3 regions of the Leclercia sp. W6 genome follow, and region 1 is predicted to be linked to each of the others. Evidence: predicted binding sites of a transcription regulator. Region 1 holds the regulator's gene; each other region holds the start of a gene.
What was found. The regulator Fur, encoded in region 1, represses iron uptake genes when iron is present. The targets are predictions, from matches to a motif close to ATAATAATGAGAACNACTATCAA.
Positions count from the first base shown of each region.

Region 2: the regulator Fur is predicted to act here: its motif matches at 2,811-2,833, upstream of bfd (bacterioferritin-associated ferredoxin).
Region 3: the regulator Fur is predicted to act here: its motif matches at 3,761-3,783, upstream of sufA (Fe-S cluster assembly scaffold SufA).

Region 1 is NZ_CP031104.1:2,328,339-2,333,160, forward strand. Features, by position in the region: gene ybfE (LexA regulated protein) at 1-172, shown strand, start outside; gene fldA (flavodoxin FldA) at 328-858, shown strand; gene fur (ferric iron uptake transcriptional regulator) at 1,148-1,594, shown strand; gene chiQ (ChiQ/YbfN family lipoprotein) at 1,741-2,073, opposite strand; gene chiP (chitoporin) at 2,117-3,523, opposite strand; gene glnS (glutamine--tRNA ligase) at 3,958-4,822, opposite strand, start outside.
Region 2 is NZ_CP031104.1:4,106,921-4,111,742, reverse strand. Features, by position in the region: gene rplD (50S ribosomal protein L4) at 1-204, opposite strand, end outside; gene rplC (50S ribosomal protein L3) at 215-844, opposite strand; gene rpsJ (30S ribosomal protein S10) at 877-1,188, opposite strand; gene DVA43_RS20065 (A24 family peptidase) at 1,577-2,050, shown strand; gene bfr (bacterioferritin) at 2,034-2,510, opposite strand; gene bfd (bacterioferritin-associated ferredoxin) at 2,582-2,776, opposite strand; gene tuf (elongation factor Tu) at 2,953-4,137, opposite strand; gene fusA (elongation factor G) at 4,205-4,822, opposite strand, start outside.
Region 3 is NZ_CP031104.1:1,642,946-1,647,767, reverse strand. Features, by position in the region: gene DVA43_RS08055 (fimbria/pilus outer membrane usher protein) at 1-1,291, shown strand, start outside; gene DVA43_RS08050 (fimbrial protein) at 1,316-2,323, shown strand; gene DVA43_RS08045 (fimbrial protein) at 2,336-2,848, shown strand; gene DVA43_RS08040 (helix-turn-helix transcriptional regulator) at 2,871-3,506, shown strand; gene sufA (Fe-S cluster assembly scaffold SufA) at 3,823-4,191, shown strand; gene sufB (Fe-S cluster assembly protein SufB) at 4,200-4,822, shown strand, end outside.

The DNA.
Region 1 (4,822 bases):
CAATCAGCTTAAACGCGATAAAAGCCGCGGGCTTAAACGCGTCGAGCTGAAACTGAACGCTGAAGCCGTCGATGCGCTGAACGAGCTGGCGAATGCTCGTGATATCAGCCGCAGTGAGCTGATTGAAGAGATGCTGATTTCGCAGCTCGAGAAATGGCACGGCAAAGCGTAAGTCAGAAAACTCCCCTTCTTATTGCTTTCATGTAGCACAGAGTGCAGTCCTGGGTGATTGCAGTTTCCGCAGGCTTCTCTGTTCTGCTATGATTGCCCTTATCCGTGGCTAAATTGCGCCACCATACCATTAAGTTTCAAGAGGTTATTTTACTCATGGCAATCATCGGCATTTTTTTTGGCAGCGACACGGGTAATACCGAAAATATCGCAAAAAACATTCAAAAACAGCTAGGTAAAGACGTTGCCGATGTGCATGACATTGCGAAAAGCAGCAAAGAAGATATCGAAGGTTACGATATTCTGCTGCTGGGCATCCCTACCTGGTACTACGGTGAAGCGCAGTGCGACTGGGACGACTTCTTCCCGTCTCTGGAAGAGATCGATTTCAACGGCAAACTGGTTGCCCTGTTCGGCTGTGGCGATCAGGAAGACTATGCCGAGTACTTCTGCGATGCTCTCGGCACCATTCGCGACATCATTGAGCCGCGCGGCGCCGTGATCGTTGGTCACTGGCCAACTGCTGGATACCACTTCGAAGCCTCAAAAGGTCTGGCCGATGATAATCACTTCGTGGGCCTCGCCATCGACGAAGATCGTCAGCCTGAACTGACCGCTGAGCGCGTAGAGAAATGGGTTAAGCAGGTTCGCGAAGAGCTGCATCTCGACGATATCCTCAACGCCTGAAATGCTGCGGCGCAACGTTGAAGTTGCGCCGCATTGATAGGTAATATCAATCAAAATAATTGCTACAAATTTTTAACTTTTCCTGCCATACCTGTACAATGATCCAGGTTCAAACGGGTCACCCTGTAACAAGTTTGTTGGCGGTACCACGTTTTTATAAGCATACTTTACTTGAGACTTGCAGTTTTCATTAGGTCATGGCAGTTCTATAATGAGACGCATTTCCCAGGTGCATTTTCTGTCACTTCTTCTTTAGAAGTGAATCGTTTAGCAACAGGACAGATTCCGCATGACTGACAACAACACCGCATTAAAGAAGGCCGGACTGAAAGTCACGCTTCCACGGTTAAAAATCCTGGAAGTGCTTCAGGGTCCGGATAACCATCATGTCAGTGCGGAAGACTTATACAAGCGTCTGATCGACATGGGCGAAGAGATTGGTCTGGCTACCGTTTACCGTGTACTGAACCAGTTCGACGATGCAGGCATCGTGACGCGTCACAATTTTGAAGGCGGGAAATCCGTATTTGAACTGACGCAGCAGCATCACCACGATCACCTGATTTGCCTGGATTGCGGCAAAGTGATCGAATTCAGCGACGACTCTATCGAATCACGTCAGCGTGAAATTGCCGCCCGTCACGGCATTCGTCTGACCAACCACAGTCTCTACCTGTATGGCCACTGTGCCGAAGGCGACTGCCGCGAAGATGACCACGCGCACGACGCGAAATAATTCATCCGCATACTCTGAGCCAACCTGACGGTTGGCTTTTTTTTGCCTGTCATTATGTAAAAAGCCCGGTGGCGCCTCACTGACACAGACCTACGCATTTGTAGGCCCGTGTCAGCGTAGCGCCATCGGGCGTGGCAAACAGCCGATTACTTGCTGTTGTTATTGCGGATCTCCTGCCAGATTTTATCGCAGTCTTTGGTCACGTCCTGATTGTTACCCGTTTTACGCGCCTGGATACAGGCCTGGTAATCCGCAACCCGAACGGTCTCTTGCGTCGCAAATTGCTCGTGCGCCTTCTCCTGGCGCAGCACGTCCAGCACGCTCTGGCAGGCTTCGATCTTCTCTGGCGACCCTTCAGCGGTATTGATACAGGCGCTGTAGGCCTCTTTCAGACGGGTATCTTCTTTCTGGGTCTGAGGTTGCGCGCAGGCGGTCAGTCCTGATGCCACCAGCGCGACCAGTACGATTTTTTTCAGCATAGCAGTCTCCGGTCGGCGGGGTTATCCCCCGCCGGATGTGTCATCAGAAGATGGTGAACGGGGCGATAACCATAAACTTCACGTCTCGCTCATCCTGGAAGATGTTGCCGTAACCGCCGCCGTAGCTTGGGATATCGGAATTGTTGTCATACTGCGTGAAGTGCAGTTTGAACATAGTTCCTTTCGCGCGACCATCCTGAAGGGTGTAGATCGCATCCAGACTGTAGGCCGACTCTTTAATCTTGTTAGAGGCAATATCTTCACGCTGGCCCGCGCTGTTGATCAGCCAGTCTGCCGGTTTTGCATCCCAGGCGTAAACATAAGACGCGCCCACACTCCAGCCTGCGAGGTTCCAGTTGCTCAGGTCATACATCGCGCCGAAGAAGACCGCTTTTTCGCCGTTGGCGTTGAAGTCGGAGCGGTTATCCCACCACACGTCCAGACGGCCGTTGGACGAAGCGTAGGTTGGGGTCATACGCTGCAGGAAGTAACCCTGCTGCCCTTCCGCCTTAACGTAAGTCCCTTCCAGACGTAAATCGACCTGCCCGACCTTATAACCCAGGGTCAGCGCCTGCAGCCATGCCGTGCCGTCGTAGATATCATTCACGGTGCCGCTGTCGGCTTTATCACGCGTGCCGTAGAACTGGTAGCTGGTCGAGAGCGGGCCGCCCACGATATCTAACTTGTAGCTGGCTTTGGCAAAATACTGATCGATGTAACCTTCGGCCTGACCAAAGGCGGCTTCCAGAATTAGGTTATTTTTGAAATCGTACTTCGCGCCAAAGGAGTGGAGATAATCGACGCGGGTTTTTCTGTCATTCTGATAGAACTTGTCCATCTCGAGGTGCCACGGCGCTTTGTACTCGTTGGTCCACATGTACGAGAAACTCAGCGCACCGCTGTCTCCGTAGTCAAAGTTGGCCCCGGCTTCGGCACCCTGATAGGTACCCGGCATAAAGCTCCAGTGCGGCGCTAGCAGGGTTTGACCGGTTGGCTGCAGCCAGCCGCCGCGGGCCCAGACCGGGCCGTATTTAAATTTAGCAGCCGCTTTATACAGGCTGATCCCGCTCTTATCGCCGGACCAGTCCTCTTTATAGGCTTTGTTGCTGGAGGAGAACGCAATTTCGTTCGGGTGGCCGCTGTCGCCATTTTCCGCCATTTCGATGGCTGTGAACGCAGCGAGATCAAGACCGAACATGTCGGCCACATAGCCCGACTGGAAATCAAGGTTGGCGTTCCAGGTGGAGTGAGCCAGGTTAGTTTCGTATTTGTCTGCTTCGACATTTTTGCGGTCACGTTCACGCTGCCAGTAATAAATACCGCCCGTGAGCGTGGAATCATCAATAAAACCTTCGGCCTGGGCTTTCGGAGAAACCATCCAGCCTGACATTGCTGTTACACCGGCAATAGCCAGCGCAAGCGCACTACGTTTGCCACTGAACGTACGCATAATTAATCCTCTTTGACGTATTTAAAGCGCCTTAAACGGCGAAAAACAAAAAAGTAAAAAATGGAGGTAACCAGAAATACCCGCTTACATCTCCTGTCTGTAGACTATTTTTCGCGACGCGAATTATCAATGCTTTTCAGCGATCAAAAGTCAGGATTATGACAAAGCGCACATATTTGATTGCTATTTGTAACAATCAAAACTGAAAAGAATTTTTAATTAAAATAATGCACGTAATTAGCGGGTTATTTTTAACAGACAGCTATTTAACGGCCAGTTCGATAGCTATTATCGTGAATTTGTGAAAGGGAAGAGAAAGCGAATCATTTTAAGAAATGGGATTAATTCGCAACGCGAACATATAGTCGGTTAATGGCTTGCTTGCGGGGCAAAAAAAACGCCGCTATGCGCGGCGTTTATCGAAAAATAATCAGTTACTCACCGACTTTCGTCCAGGTATCACGCAGACCGACGGTACGGTTAAACACCAGTTTGTCTGCAGTGGCGTAGCGGCTGTCGAGGCAGAAGTAACCTTCGCGCTCAAACTGGTACGCATGACCAGCAACAGCCTCTTTCAGGGATGGCTCTGCAAAGCCCTGCTTGATCACCAGCGACTCCGGGTTAATCACCTCCAGGAAGTCCTCAGCAGCACCCGGGTTTGGCACGCTGAAGAGGCGATCGTACAGACGGATTTCAACCGGCAGTGCATGAGCCGCGCTGACCCAGTGGATAACGCCCTTCACCTTGCGACCATCGGCAGGATCCTTGCTCAGGGTCTCGGCATCGTAGGTGCAGAAGATGGTGGTGATGTTGCCTTCAGCGTCTTTTTCAACACGCTCAGCTTTGATCACGTAGGCATTACGCAGGCGCACTTCTTTGCCCAGCACCAGACGTTTGTACTGCTTGTTCGCTTCTTCGCGGAAGTCGGCACGATCGATCCAGATCTCTGCGCTAAACGGCACCTCACGGCTGCCCATCTCCGGCTTGCTCGGATGGTTAGGCATGGTCACCAGCTCGCTTTCGCCCTGCGGGTAGTTTTCGATAACCAGCTTAACCGGATCGATAACCGCCATGGCGCGCGGCGCATTGTCGTTCAGATCTTCGCGAATGCAGGATTCCAGCGACGCCATCTCGATGGTGTTGTCCTGCTTGGTCACGCCGATGCGTTTGCAAAACTCGCGGATAGATGCTGCGGTATAACCACGACGACGCAGACCGGAGATGGTTGGCATACGCGGGTCATCCCAGCCTTCAACATGCTTGTCGGTCACCAGCAGGTTCAGCTTACGCTTGGACATC
Region 2 (4,822 bases), 1.8 Mb from region 1:
CGCACGGCCAGTACCTTTCTGGCGCCACGGCTTTTTGCCGGAACCAGTTACTTCAGCACGAGTCTTCTGAGCACGAGTACCCTGACGAGCACCAGCTGCATAAGCAACAACAACCTGGTGAACCAGCGCTTCGTTGAAATCACGACCGAAGGTAGTTTCGGAAACAGTCAGCGCGCTCTGCGCGTCTTTCAATACTAATTCCATTGCTATCCCCTTACGCCTTCACAGCTGGTTTAACGATCAGGTCGCTACCGGTTGCACCCGGGACCGCACCTTTAACCAGCAGCAGGTTGCGCTCAGCGTCAACACGTACTACGTCCAGGCTCTGAACGGTTACACGTTCGTTACCCAGCTGACCTGCCATTTTCTTGCCTTTGAACACTTTGCCCGGAGTCTGGTTCTGACCGATAGAACCCGGAACGCGGTGAGACAAGGAGTTACCGTGAGTAGCGTCCTGGGTACGGAAGTTCCAGCGCTTAACGGTACCAGCAAAACCTTTACCTTTAGAGGTACCGGTTACGTCAACTTTTTTAACTTCAGCAAACAGTTCAACGCTAATGTCCTGACCTACGGTGAACTCTTCGCCTTCAGCCAGGCGGAATTCCCACAGACCACGGCCAGCTTCTACGCCAGCTTTAGCGAAGTGACCCGCTTCTGGCTTGGTTACACGGTTAGCTTTTTTAGCACCAGTGGTAACCTGAATAGCGCGGTAGCCATCGTTAGCCAGATCTTTAACCTGAGTAACGCGGTTTGCTTCAACTTCGATTACGGTTACTGGGATAGAAACGCCATCTTCAGTGAAGATGCGGGTCATACCCACTTTTTTACCGACTAAACCAATCATTGTATCAACCTCTCAATCGCTCGATGACCTGATTAACCCAGGCTGATCTGCACGTCTACACCGGCAGCCAGATCCAGACGCATCAGAGCATCAACGGTTTTCTCAGTTGGCTCAACGATGTCAACCAGACGCTTGTGAGTGCGGATCTCGTACTGATCACGCGCGTCTTTGTTAACGTGCGGGGAGATCAGAACGGTAAAGCGCTCTTTGCGGGTCGGCAGCGGGATCGGACCACGGACTTGCGCACCAGTGCGCTTAGCAGTCTCGACGATTTCCGCGGTTGATTGATCGATCAGACGATGATCAAACGCTTTAAGGCGGATACGGATTCTTTGGTTCTGCATGAGACCAGAGCTCCAATTATTTTATAAACGAAAATGATCACTACTCAGACCCATTACGATTGATGGGAGAGTGTAACCGTTCTTACGTAGCTCCCCGATTGGGAGCATTGTTAGGCAACTGAAAAAGATTGCTGCCCGGGGTTCAGATTGAACCAGCTGTCAATTACGACAAGCCCGCGCATTATACGTAAATCTGGGCAGGACGCAAGCCCAGTTTAGAAAATAGACGGCAGAGCTCAATTTTGCGTGTCCCCTCGTAAATACGATGCAATCGTACATTCTCGTGATAACAGGCAGGAAGGCGTCTCGCAGCGTTTTAGTTTGCCGTTTGTTTCACCTTTGGGGGGCATGGAATATGGAGGCAAACATTCTATTGAGGTTTACGCCAATGCTTACTCTCCTCCCCTTCTTGCTTGCCTACCTGGGATTAACAGCACTGTTAGTTCGCGAGGATATCCGCTCACATCTGCTTCCGGACCGATATCTCTGCCCGCTACTATGGGTTGGTCTGCTTTATCACCTCTGTCTTCAACCCGAGCGGCTGCCTGCCGCCGTCGCAGGGGCGATAGCGGGGTACACAGGATTCGCGATTATTTATTGGGGTTACAGGCTGCTACGTAAGCGTGAAGGGCTGGGCTACGGTGACGTAAAGTATCTGGGTGCGCTGGGCGCATGGCATGGATGGTGCGTACTTCCTGTGCTGGCATTATCAGCAGCTTTGCTGGCTACGCTTTATCTTCTCATCCTGGCGATGTGTAAACCCGGGGAACAGATATTAAAAAACCCACTGCCATTTGGACCTTTCATGGCGGCAGCGGGTTTAATGATGAGTGGGCAAAGCCTGATCAGCTTTCCACTTTAATTTGCGACTGGAGGTAATTTTGCAGCCCAATTTTACTGATAAGATCCAGTTCTGTTTCCAGCCAGTCGATGTGCCCTTCTTCATCGGCCAGAATCTCAATCATCATATCGCGGCTGACGTAGTCATGAATGCTGTCTGCATAAGCGATAGCTTCACGTAGATCTTTCGCCCCTTCGAGCTCCAGCGTCAGATCCGAACGCAATATCTCTTCGACATCTTCGCCGATACCCAGCTTGCCGAGATCCTGCAGGTTGGGGATACCCTCGAGGAACAGAATACGCTCGATGTACTTATCAGCGTGCTTCATCTCATCGATGGACTCATGGTATTCAATATCGTTGAGGCGAGTCAGACCCCAGTTTTTGAACATTCTCGCATGGAGAAAGTATTGGTTGATTGCGACAAGCTCATTTCCCAATAATTTATTGAGATAACTTATGATTTTGATATCACCTTTCATTATAGTCCCTCCGCTTCCACTCATTGAAGCGTAGATGGGGCTACAGGGATGTCAAAAGAAAAGTATGAGCCTCAGGCAATCTCTTTGTATTCCGGGATCTGCATCAATTCGTCCTGCATAATCTCGCGGGCAGCGCGAACGCACTTACCGCATTGATTTCCAACCGGAACAAACTTACGCAGCTGCTGAAAAGATTGGGGATGAAACTGGCGAACGGCCTGACGAATTTTTTTATCACTCACACCGTTACATAAACAAACGTACATAACCACTCCCGTTCAAAATATGTGCAAAGTGTAAGTGAGAATAATTATGATTACAATAGCACAAGCATGAAGATGCGGGGCGGGAGCGAACAAAAAATACGAAAATTTGTGACAGCCATAAACGCTGAAAACAAAAAAGGACGCCGAAGCGTCCTTTTTAATTCAGGGATAATTAATTAGCCCAGAACTTTAGCAACAACACCCGCGCCAACGGTACGGCCGCCTTCGCGGATTGCGAAACGCAGACCATCGTCCATTGCGATTGGGTGGATCAGGGTAACAACCATTTTGATGTTGTCGCCTGGCATTACCATCTCAACGCCTTCTGGCAGTTCGATGGTACCGGTCACGTCAGTAGTACGGAAGTAGAACTGTGGACGGTAGCCTTTGAAGAACGGAGTATGACGGCCGCCTTCGTCTTTGGACAGGATGTACACTTCAGATTCGAACTTGGTGTGTGGCTTGATTGAGCCTGGCTTCGCCAGAACCTGACCACGTTCGATTTCTTCACGCTTGATACCACGCAGCAGAACACCAACGTTCTCACCAGCACGGCCTTCGTCCAGCAGTTTGCGGAACATTTCAACGCCAGTACAGGTAGACTTAGCAGTCTCTTTGATACCAACGATTTCAACTTCTTCACCAACTTTGATGATACCGCGCTCTACACGACCGGTAACAACGGTACCACGACCGGAGATGGAGAATACGTCTTCGATTGGCAGCAGGAACGGCTTGTCGATAGCACGCTCTGGTTCCGGGATGTAAGAATCCAGGTAGCCAGCCAGTTCGATGATTTTCTCTTCCCACTCAGCTTCGCCTTCCAGCGCTTTCAGAGCAGAACCACGAACGATTGGGGTATCGTCGCCTGGGAAGTCGTACTGGGACAGAAGTTCACGAACTTCCATTTCTACCAGTTCCAGCAGCTCTTCGTCATCAACCATGTCGCATTTGTTCAGGAACACGATGATGAAAGGAACGCCTACCTGACGACCCAGCAGGATGTGCTCACGGGTCTGAGGCATCGGGCCGTCAGTCGCAGCAACAACCAGGATCGCGCCGTCCATCTGCGCAGCACCGGTGATCATGTTTTTAACATAGTCGGCGTGGCCTGGGCAGTCTACGTGTGCGTAGTGGCGAGTCGGGGTGTCGTATTCAACGTGAGAAGTGTTGATGGTGATACCACGAGCTTTTTCTTCTGGTGCGTTATCGATCTGGTCGAATGCACGAGCAGAACCACCGTAGGTTTTAGCCAGAACGGTAGTGATTGCAGCGGTCAGGGTAGTTTTACCGTGGTCAACGTGGCCGATAGTACCAACGTTGACGTGCGGTTTTGTACGTTCAAATTTTTCTTTAGACACGGCTATATTCCTTACTATAGTGCCCCCTCACCGAGGGGGCACGGGACTTAGATTTTAACCCTACGGCTTATTTACCACGGGCTTCAATTACGGCCTGAGCAACGTTGTTCGGCGCATCATCATACTTCAGGAACTCCATGGAGTAAGAAGCACGACCTTTGGTCAGAGAACGCAGCTGAGTTGCATATCCGAACATTTCAGACAGCGGAACTTCAGCGTGGATCACAACGCCAGTAACGTTAGTTTCCTGACCACGCAGCATACCACGACGACGGCTCAAGTCACCGATGACGTCACCGGTGTTCTCTTCAGGCGTTTCTACTTCAACCTTCATGATTGGCTCAAGCAGAACTGGTTTCGCTTTCTTAAAGCCTTCTTTAAAGGCGATAGAAGCAGCCAGTTTAAACGCCAGTTCAGAGGAGTCAACGTCATGGTAAGAACCGAAGTGCAGACGAATACCCATGTCTACTACCGGGTAACCAGCCAGCGGACCAGACTTCAGCTGCTCCTGGATGCCTTTATCAACGGCAGGGATGTATTCGCCAGGAATTACACCACCTTTGATGTCGTTGATGAACTCGTAACCTTTCGGGTTAGAGCCCGGCTCCAGTGGGTACATGTCGATCACAACGTGACCGTACTGACCACGACCACCAGACTGCTTAGCGTGTTTACCTTCAACATC
Region 3 (4,822 bases), 690 kb from region 1:
AATGGGAAAAAATATGGGCGATTTCGGTGCCTTTTCGGCAGACATCACCCAGGCCTGGTCAACTCCGCAGGATCGCGCAAAATCGAACGGCCAGTCATGGCGGATGCGCTACAGCAAGAATTTTGTCAACAGCGGGACCCATTTTGCCATCGCGGGCTACCGCTACGCCATGCGGGGTTATTACGGGATGCAGGAGGTGCTGGACACCTATGGCAGCGACAGCGCGCTCAATGACAGGCGCCGTAATCGCGCCGAGTTAACCCTGAGCCAGACGCTTGGCAACCACCTGGGCTCGCTGATGTTAAGTGCCGTAAGGGAAGATTACTGGGATATCAGGCAACCAAAGATCTCATGGAGCCTGGGCTATAACAATTTCTGGCAGAGCGTCAGCTACGGTCTGACCTATACCCGGAGTAAAAGCGGCAGCTTCGGCACGCGTGGTGATGCCAAAGAGCAGATGGTGGCCTTGAATATCAGCGTTCCGCTGGGAGCCTTCCTGCCGCAAACCTGGGTGAATTACGGTATGAGCGCCAGTAAAAACAGCGGCACCACCCACAGCCTGGGGATGAACGGCACGGGGCTGGAAAACAATGCCCTGAGCTGGAATGTGCAGCAGGGTTACAGCACGGATAACGTCGGCTATACCGGCAATATAAACGGTGATTACAAAGGCACTTATGGTGAGGTGACGGCGGGTTACAGTTACGATCAGTACAGCGACCGGCTGAATTATGCCCTCCAGGGGAGCGTGGTCGCCCATGCTGACGGCGTGACCTTTTCTCAGACGCTCGGCGAAACCAACGTGCTGATAAAAGCGCCCGGCGCGGCAGGGATAGGGATACAAAACCAGTCCGGGACGAAAACCGATTACCGCGGTTATACCCTCTGCAGCAACATGACACCCTACCGGAAAAATGACGTTTCGTTGTTGACCGATACCCTGCCTGACGATGTTGAACTGGAACAGACGGTACAGACCGTGATCCCGACCCGGGGCGCGATTGTGCGCGCCAGCTATGTCGCCAGTGTCGGGCTGCGGATCCTGATGACGCTCACCCGGCAAAATGGTCAACCGGTGCCTTTCGGCGCTATCGCGACGGTGAACGGAGCGCAAAACACAGGTTTCATCGTGGGTGACGGCGGCCAGGTCTATTTAACCGGTTTGCAGCCAGATGTGAAATTAACGGTGAAGTGGGGCGAGGCGGCACAACAGCGTTGCCAGGCTCACTACACCCTTAATACCCAACAACCTCCCGGCGAGATAATTCGTGCGGATGTGGTTTGCCATTAATTGAATGATTGTGGATGACTCGACATGTCTATTATCAGGTGCCTGTTCATCCTGGCGGGAATACTCTTTCCACTGTATGGCTATGGATGTGATTACACCTATATCGGTGCCCCGTATAGCATTAATTACGGCAATATTATCGTTCAGCGCGATCTCCCGGTCGGGCAGGCGATCAGCAACGAAATTTATGGCTCGCTGGCGCTGACCTATAGCTGTACGCCAACGGGGAATGAAGGTTCAACCGCAGGCATGAAGAGCGGGGGACTGGCTTATGCGTTCACCACCGCCAACGGTCGCCGGGTATATCAAACCGGGTTGCCAGGCGTCGGGATCTCCGTGGGATATTATGAAAAAACCACCGCCGGGAGCGCCAGTTTTAATGGAACCACCTGGTTAGGGGCCGATCTTTTCAGCGCCTCCTGGAGCTCGAACGCCAATGAAGTACACGCCAGCAATTTCCAGCCGATTATTCAGTTCTGGAAAACTGGCGATATTACGTCGGGTTCTGTGAACGGATTACTGGCCTCCTTTGTCGCCTGGACAGAGCAATATCGGGGCGGCACGGCGGCACCGGATGTGCCCGTCTATGCCGGAACCGGCTCGATTACACAGGTAGCCTGCGCCATCACCACGCCAAATCTGGTATTCCTTCTTGGCGACGTGCCGGTAAGCCGTTTCGGCGATACGGTCGGCACCCTCCCTGAGGGGGGACAAAACACGCAAAACCTCGGCCTGAACTGCGACGCTGGGGCGAAAATTAACGTCACGCTGAACGGCATTCAGTACCCCGGACTCAGTAACAACAGCGTGCTGGCGTTAACCGGCCAAGGCTCGGCGGGCGTTGCCGACGGCGTGGGTATCCAGTTGCTTTATAACGGCGAGCCGCTGGTTTTAAACAGCACGATTGCCCTTAAACAGACGAGTGGCGGTCAGGAGAGTATGCCGATCGCCGCCCGTTACTATCAAACCAAAACCTCAGTAAGCACCGGAACCGCGAATGCCAGTGCCACCCTGATCCTCACCTATCAGTAAAAGGAACGATCGATGAGGCTGAATATTATCGGGATAGCGATCATCTGGTTGTACACCGCTGTAGCGTTGGCGACGGATGCGGTAAGCGTCTCAGTAAAAGGGAGAATTATCGCCTCTCCCTGTATTTTTAATGGCGGAAATTCAAGTGTGAACGTCAATTTGGGAAACATGCAGGCAAAGAATATGGCTACGCCGGCGTCATCCTCCACGCCTGTGCCTTTTTCGCTCAACTTCACCCAATGTCCGGCGGCTACCCAAAGCGTGACTGTCAGCTTAACCGGGACGGCAGATCCCGTGGCCGGAACGCACTATTACAGGAACAGCGGCACTGCCACAAATATCGCGCTGGGCATAATTGAAACCGGTACGGGGAATTTAAAAGGTCCGGGGAGCCGCATGACTCAAAATATTGGCGACGATCGTACTGCAACCATGAATTTGCAGGCCATTACCTATTCCGCTACCGGTGGCGTCACGCCTGGGACTATCAGCGTCGCCGTGGTCGCGACGCTGGAATACAACTGAACGAGTGAGGGAAATACCGACGATGGTCAACGTTCTTATTAATGAGACAGAGACACTTTACTGTTATGCGCTGAAAAAACTGATTGTCGATCTCTTCGGGACGCAATTCGGGTGTGAAATAGAGTTTATGACGGAATTTACCCGGGAGAATATTAGCAACGCCGATCTCATGGTGCTGTCACTCTGCCGGGGAGAGCCCTTTATCTGTACGCCAGAATTACTCGCGCGCAGGAAAGGGGTGATGATTGGTCTGGTCAATGGCGAACACTACAGTAAAGAGACATTACCGGCCTGTTTTCAGGAGATGGTTTTTGTATCGCGGGATGCGCCGCTGAGCGATTTTTATCGGGTATTCAGTTCGGCCTGGCACACCCTGCAGCGCCACGAAGAGATCAGGGTTAACCCCGTCTGCGCCGAGTGTCAGCACCGGACTTTATCTCCACGGCAGACCGTGATTATGGCGAGCCTGTACCAGGGGCTCTCGACGCCCGCTATTGCACAAAAGCTGAAGATCGACAGCAAAACGGTATATGCCCACAAGTATGATGTCATGCAAAAATTCCAGCTGGAGAGCGATCACCATCTGCAGGCATTGCTGACCCGAATGCGGGACAAAAATATGCAAATAAACCTGCTGCGTGAATGCCTGAAAGCCTGATTGTACCTGTGGCGCTCTGAAAGATGCCCGCCTGCGCGGGCGTCTTACCTGTCTGGCTATCCCAAAAATAGGCATTTTCTATACATATTTTAACTTTTGACCATTCCTACCGATTTCCTCCTGTAATTCTCAATATTATCAATCGATTAAACAATCTCCGTCAGGCCTGTTAAGCCCGTCATCAGGGTCTATGCTTAATAAAAGTATTCAAAAAGGGCGGTTAAGCCGAATGACCCTGCAAGTGAGGGGTTGAAGTGATAATCATTATCACTAACATGGTGTTATGCCCAAAGGGCGCAATACATGAGGTGGACTTATGGAACAGCATTCAGAAACGTTTGATCCAACAGATTTTGCATGGCGTGGATTATCGCTGACCCCTGCCGCAGCGGCGCACATTCGCGAGCTGGTGAGCAAACAGGCAGGTATGCTCGGCGTGCGGTTAGGGGTGAAACAGACGGGCTGCGCCGGTTTCGGCTATGTCCTCACCACCGTCAGCCAGCCGGAAAAAGACGATCTGGTTTTTGAACATGACGGCGCCCGGCTCTACGTGCCGCTCCAGGCGATGCCGTTCATTGACGGTACGGAAGTGGATTACGTGCGCGAAGGCTTAAACCAGTTATTCAAATTCAATAACCCGAAAGCCCAGAACGAATGCGGCTGCGGCGAAAGTTTTGGGGTATAGGCGGTATTATGTCTCGACATACTGAAGCAACTGACGACGTCAACACCTGGTCCGGCGGCCACATTAATTACAAAGAGGGCTTCTTCACCCAATTGCAGACCGACGAGCTGGCAAAAGGGATTAACGAAGAGGTCATTCGCGCGATTTCCGCCAAGCGTAACGAACCCGACTGGATGCTGGAGTTCCGGCTGAATGCGTTCAAGGCCTGGCTGGAGATGGAAGAGCCGCACTGGCTGAAGGCGCACTACGACAAGCTGAACTATCAGGATTACAGCTACTACTCTGCGCCGTCCTGCGGCAACTGTGACGACACCTGCGCCTCTGAGCCCGGTGCGGTACAGCAGACCGGGGCCAACACCTTTTTAAGCAAAGAGGTGGAAGAGGCGTTCGAACAGCTCGGTGTACCGGTGCGCGAAGGACGCGAGGTGGCGGTGGACGCCATCTTTGACTCCGTCTCGGTCGCCACCACCTACCGGGAAAAACTGGGCGAGCAGGGGATCATCTTCTGCTCCTTCGGGGAAGCTATCCACGATCACCCTGAGCTGGTGAAGAAGTATCTTGGCACCGTGGTGCCGGGCAACGATAACTTCTTTGCCGCCCTGAATGCGGCGGTGGCCTCCGACGGCACCTT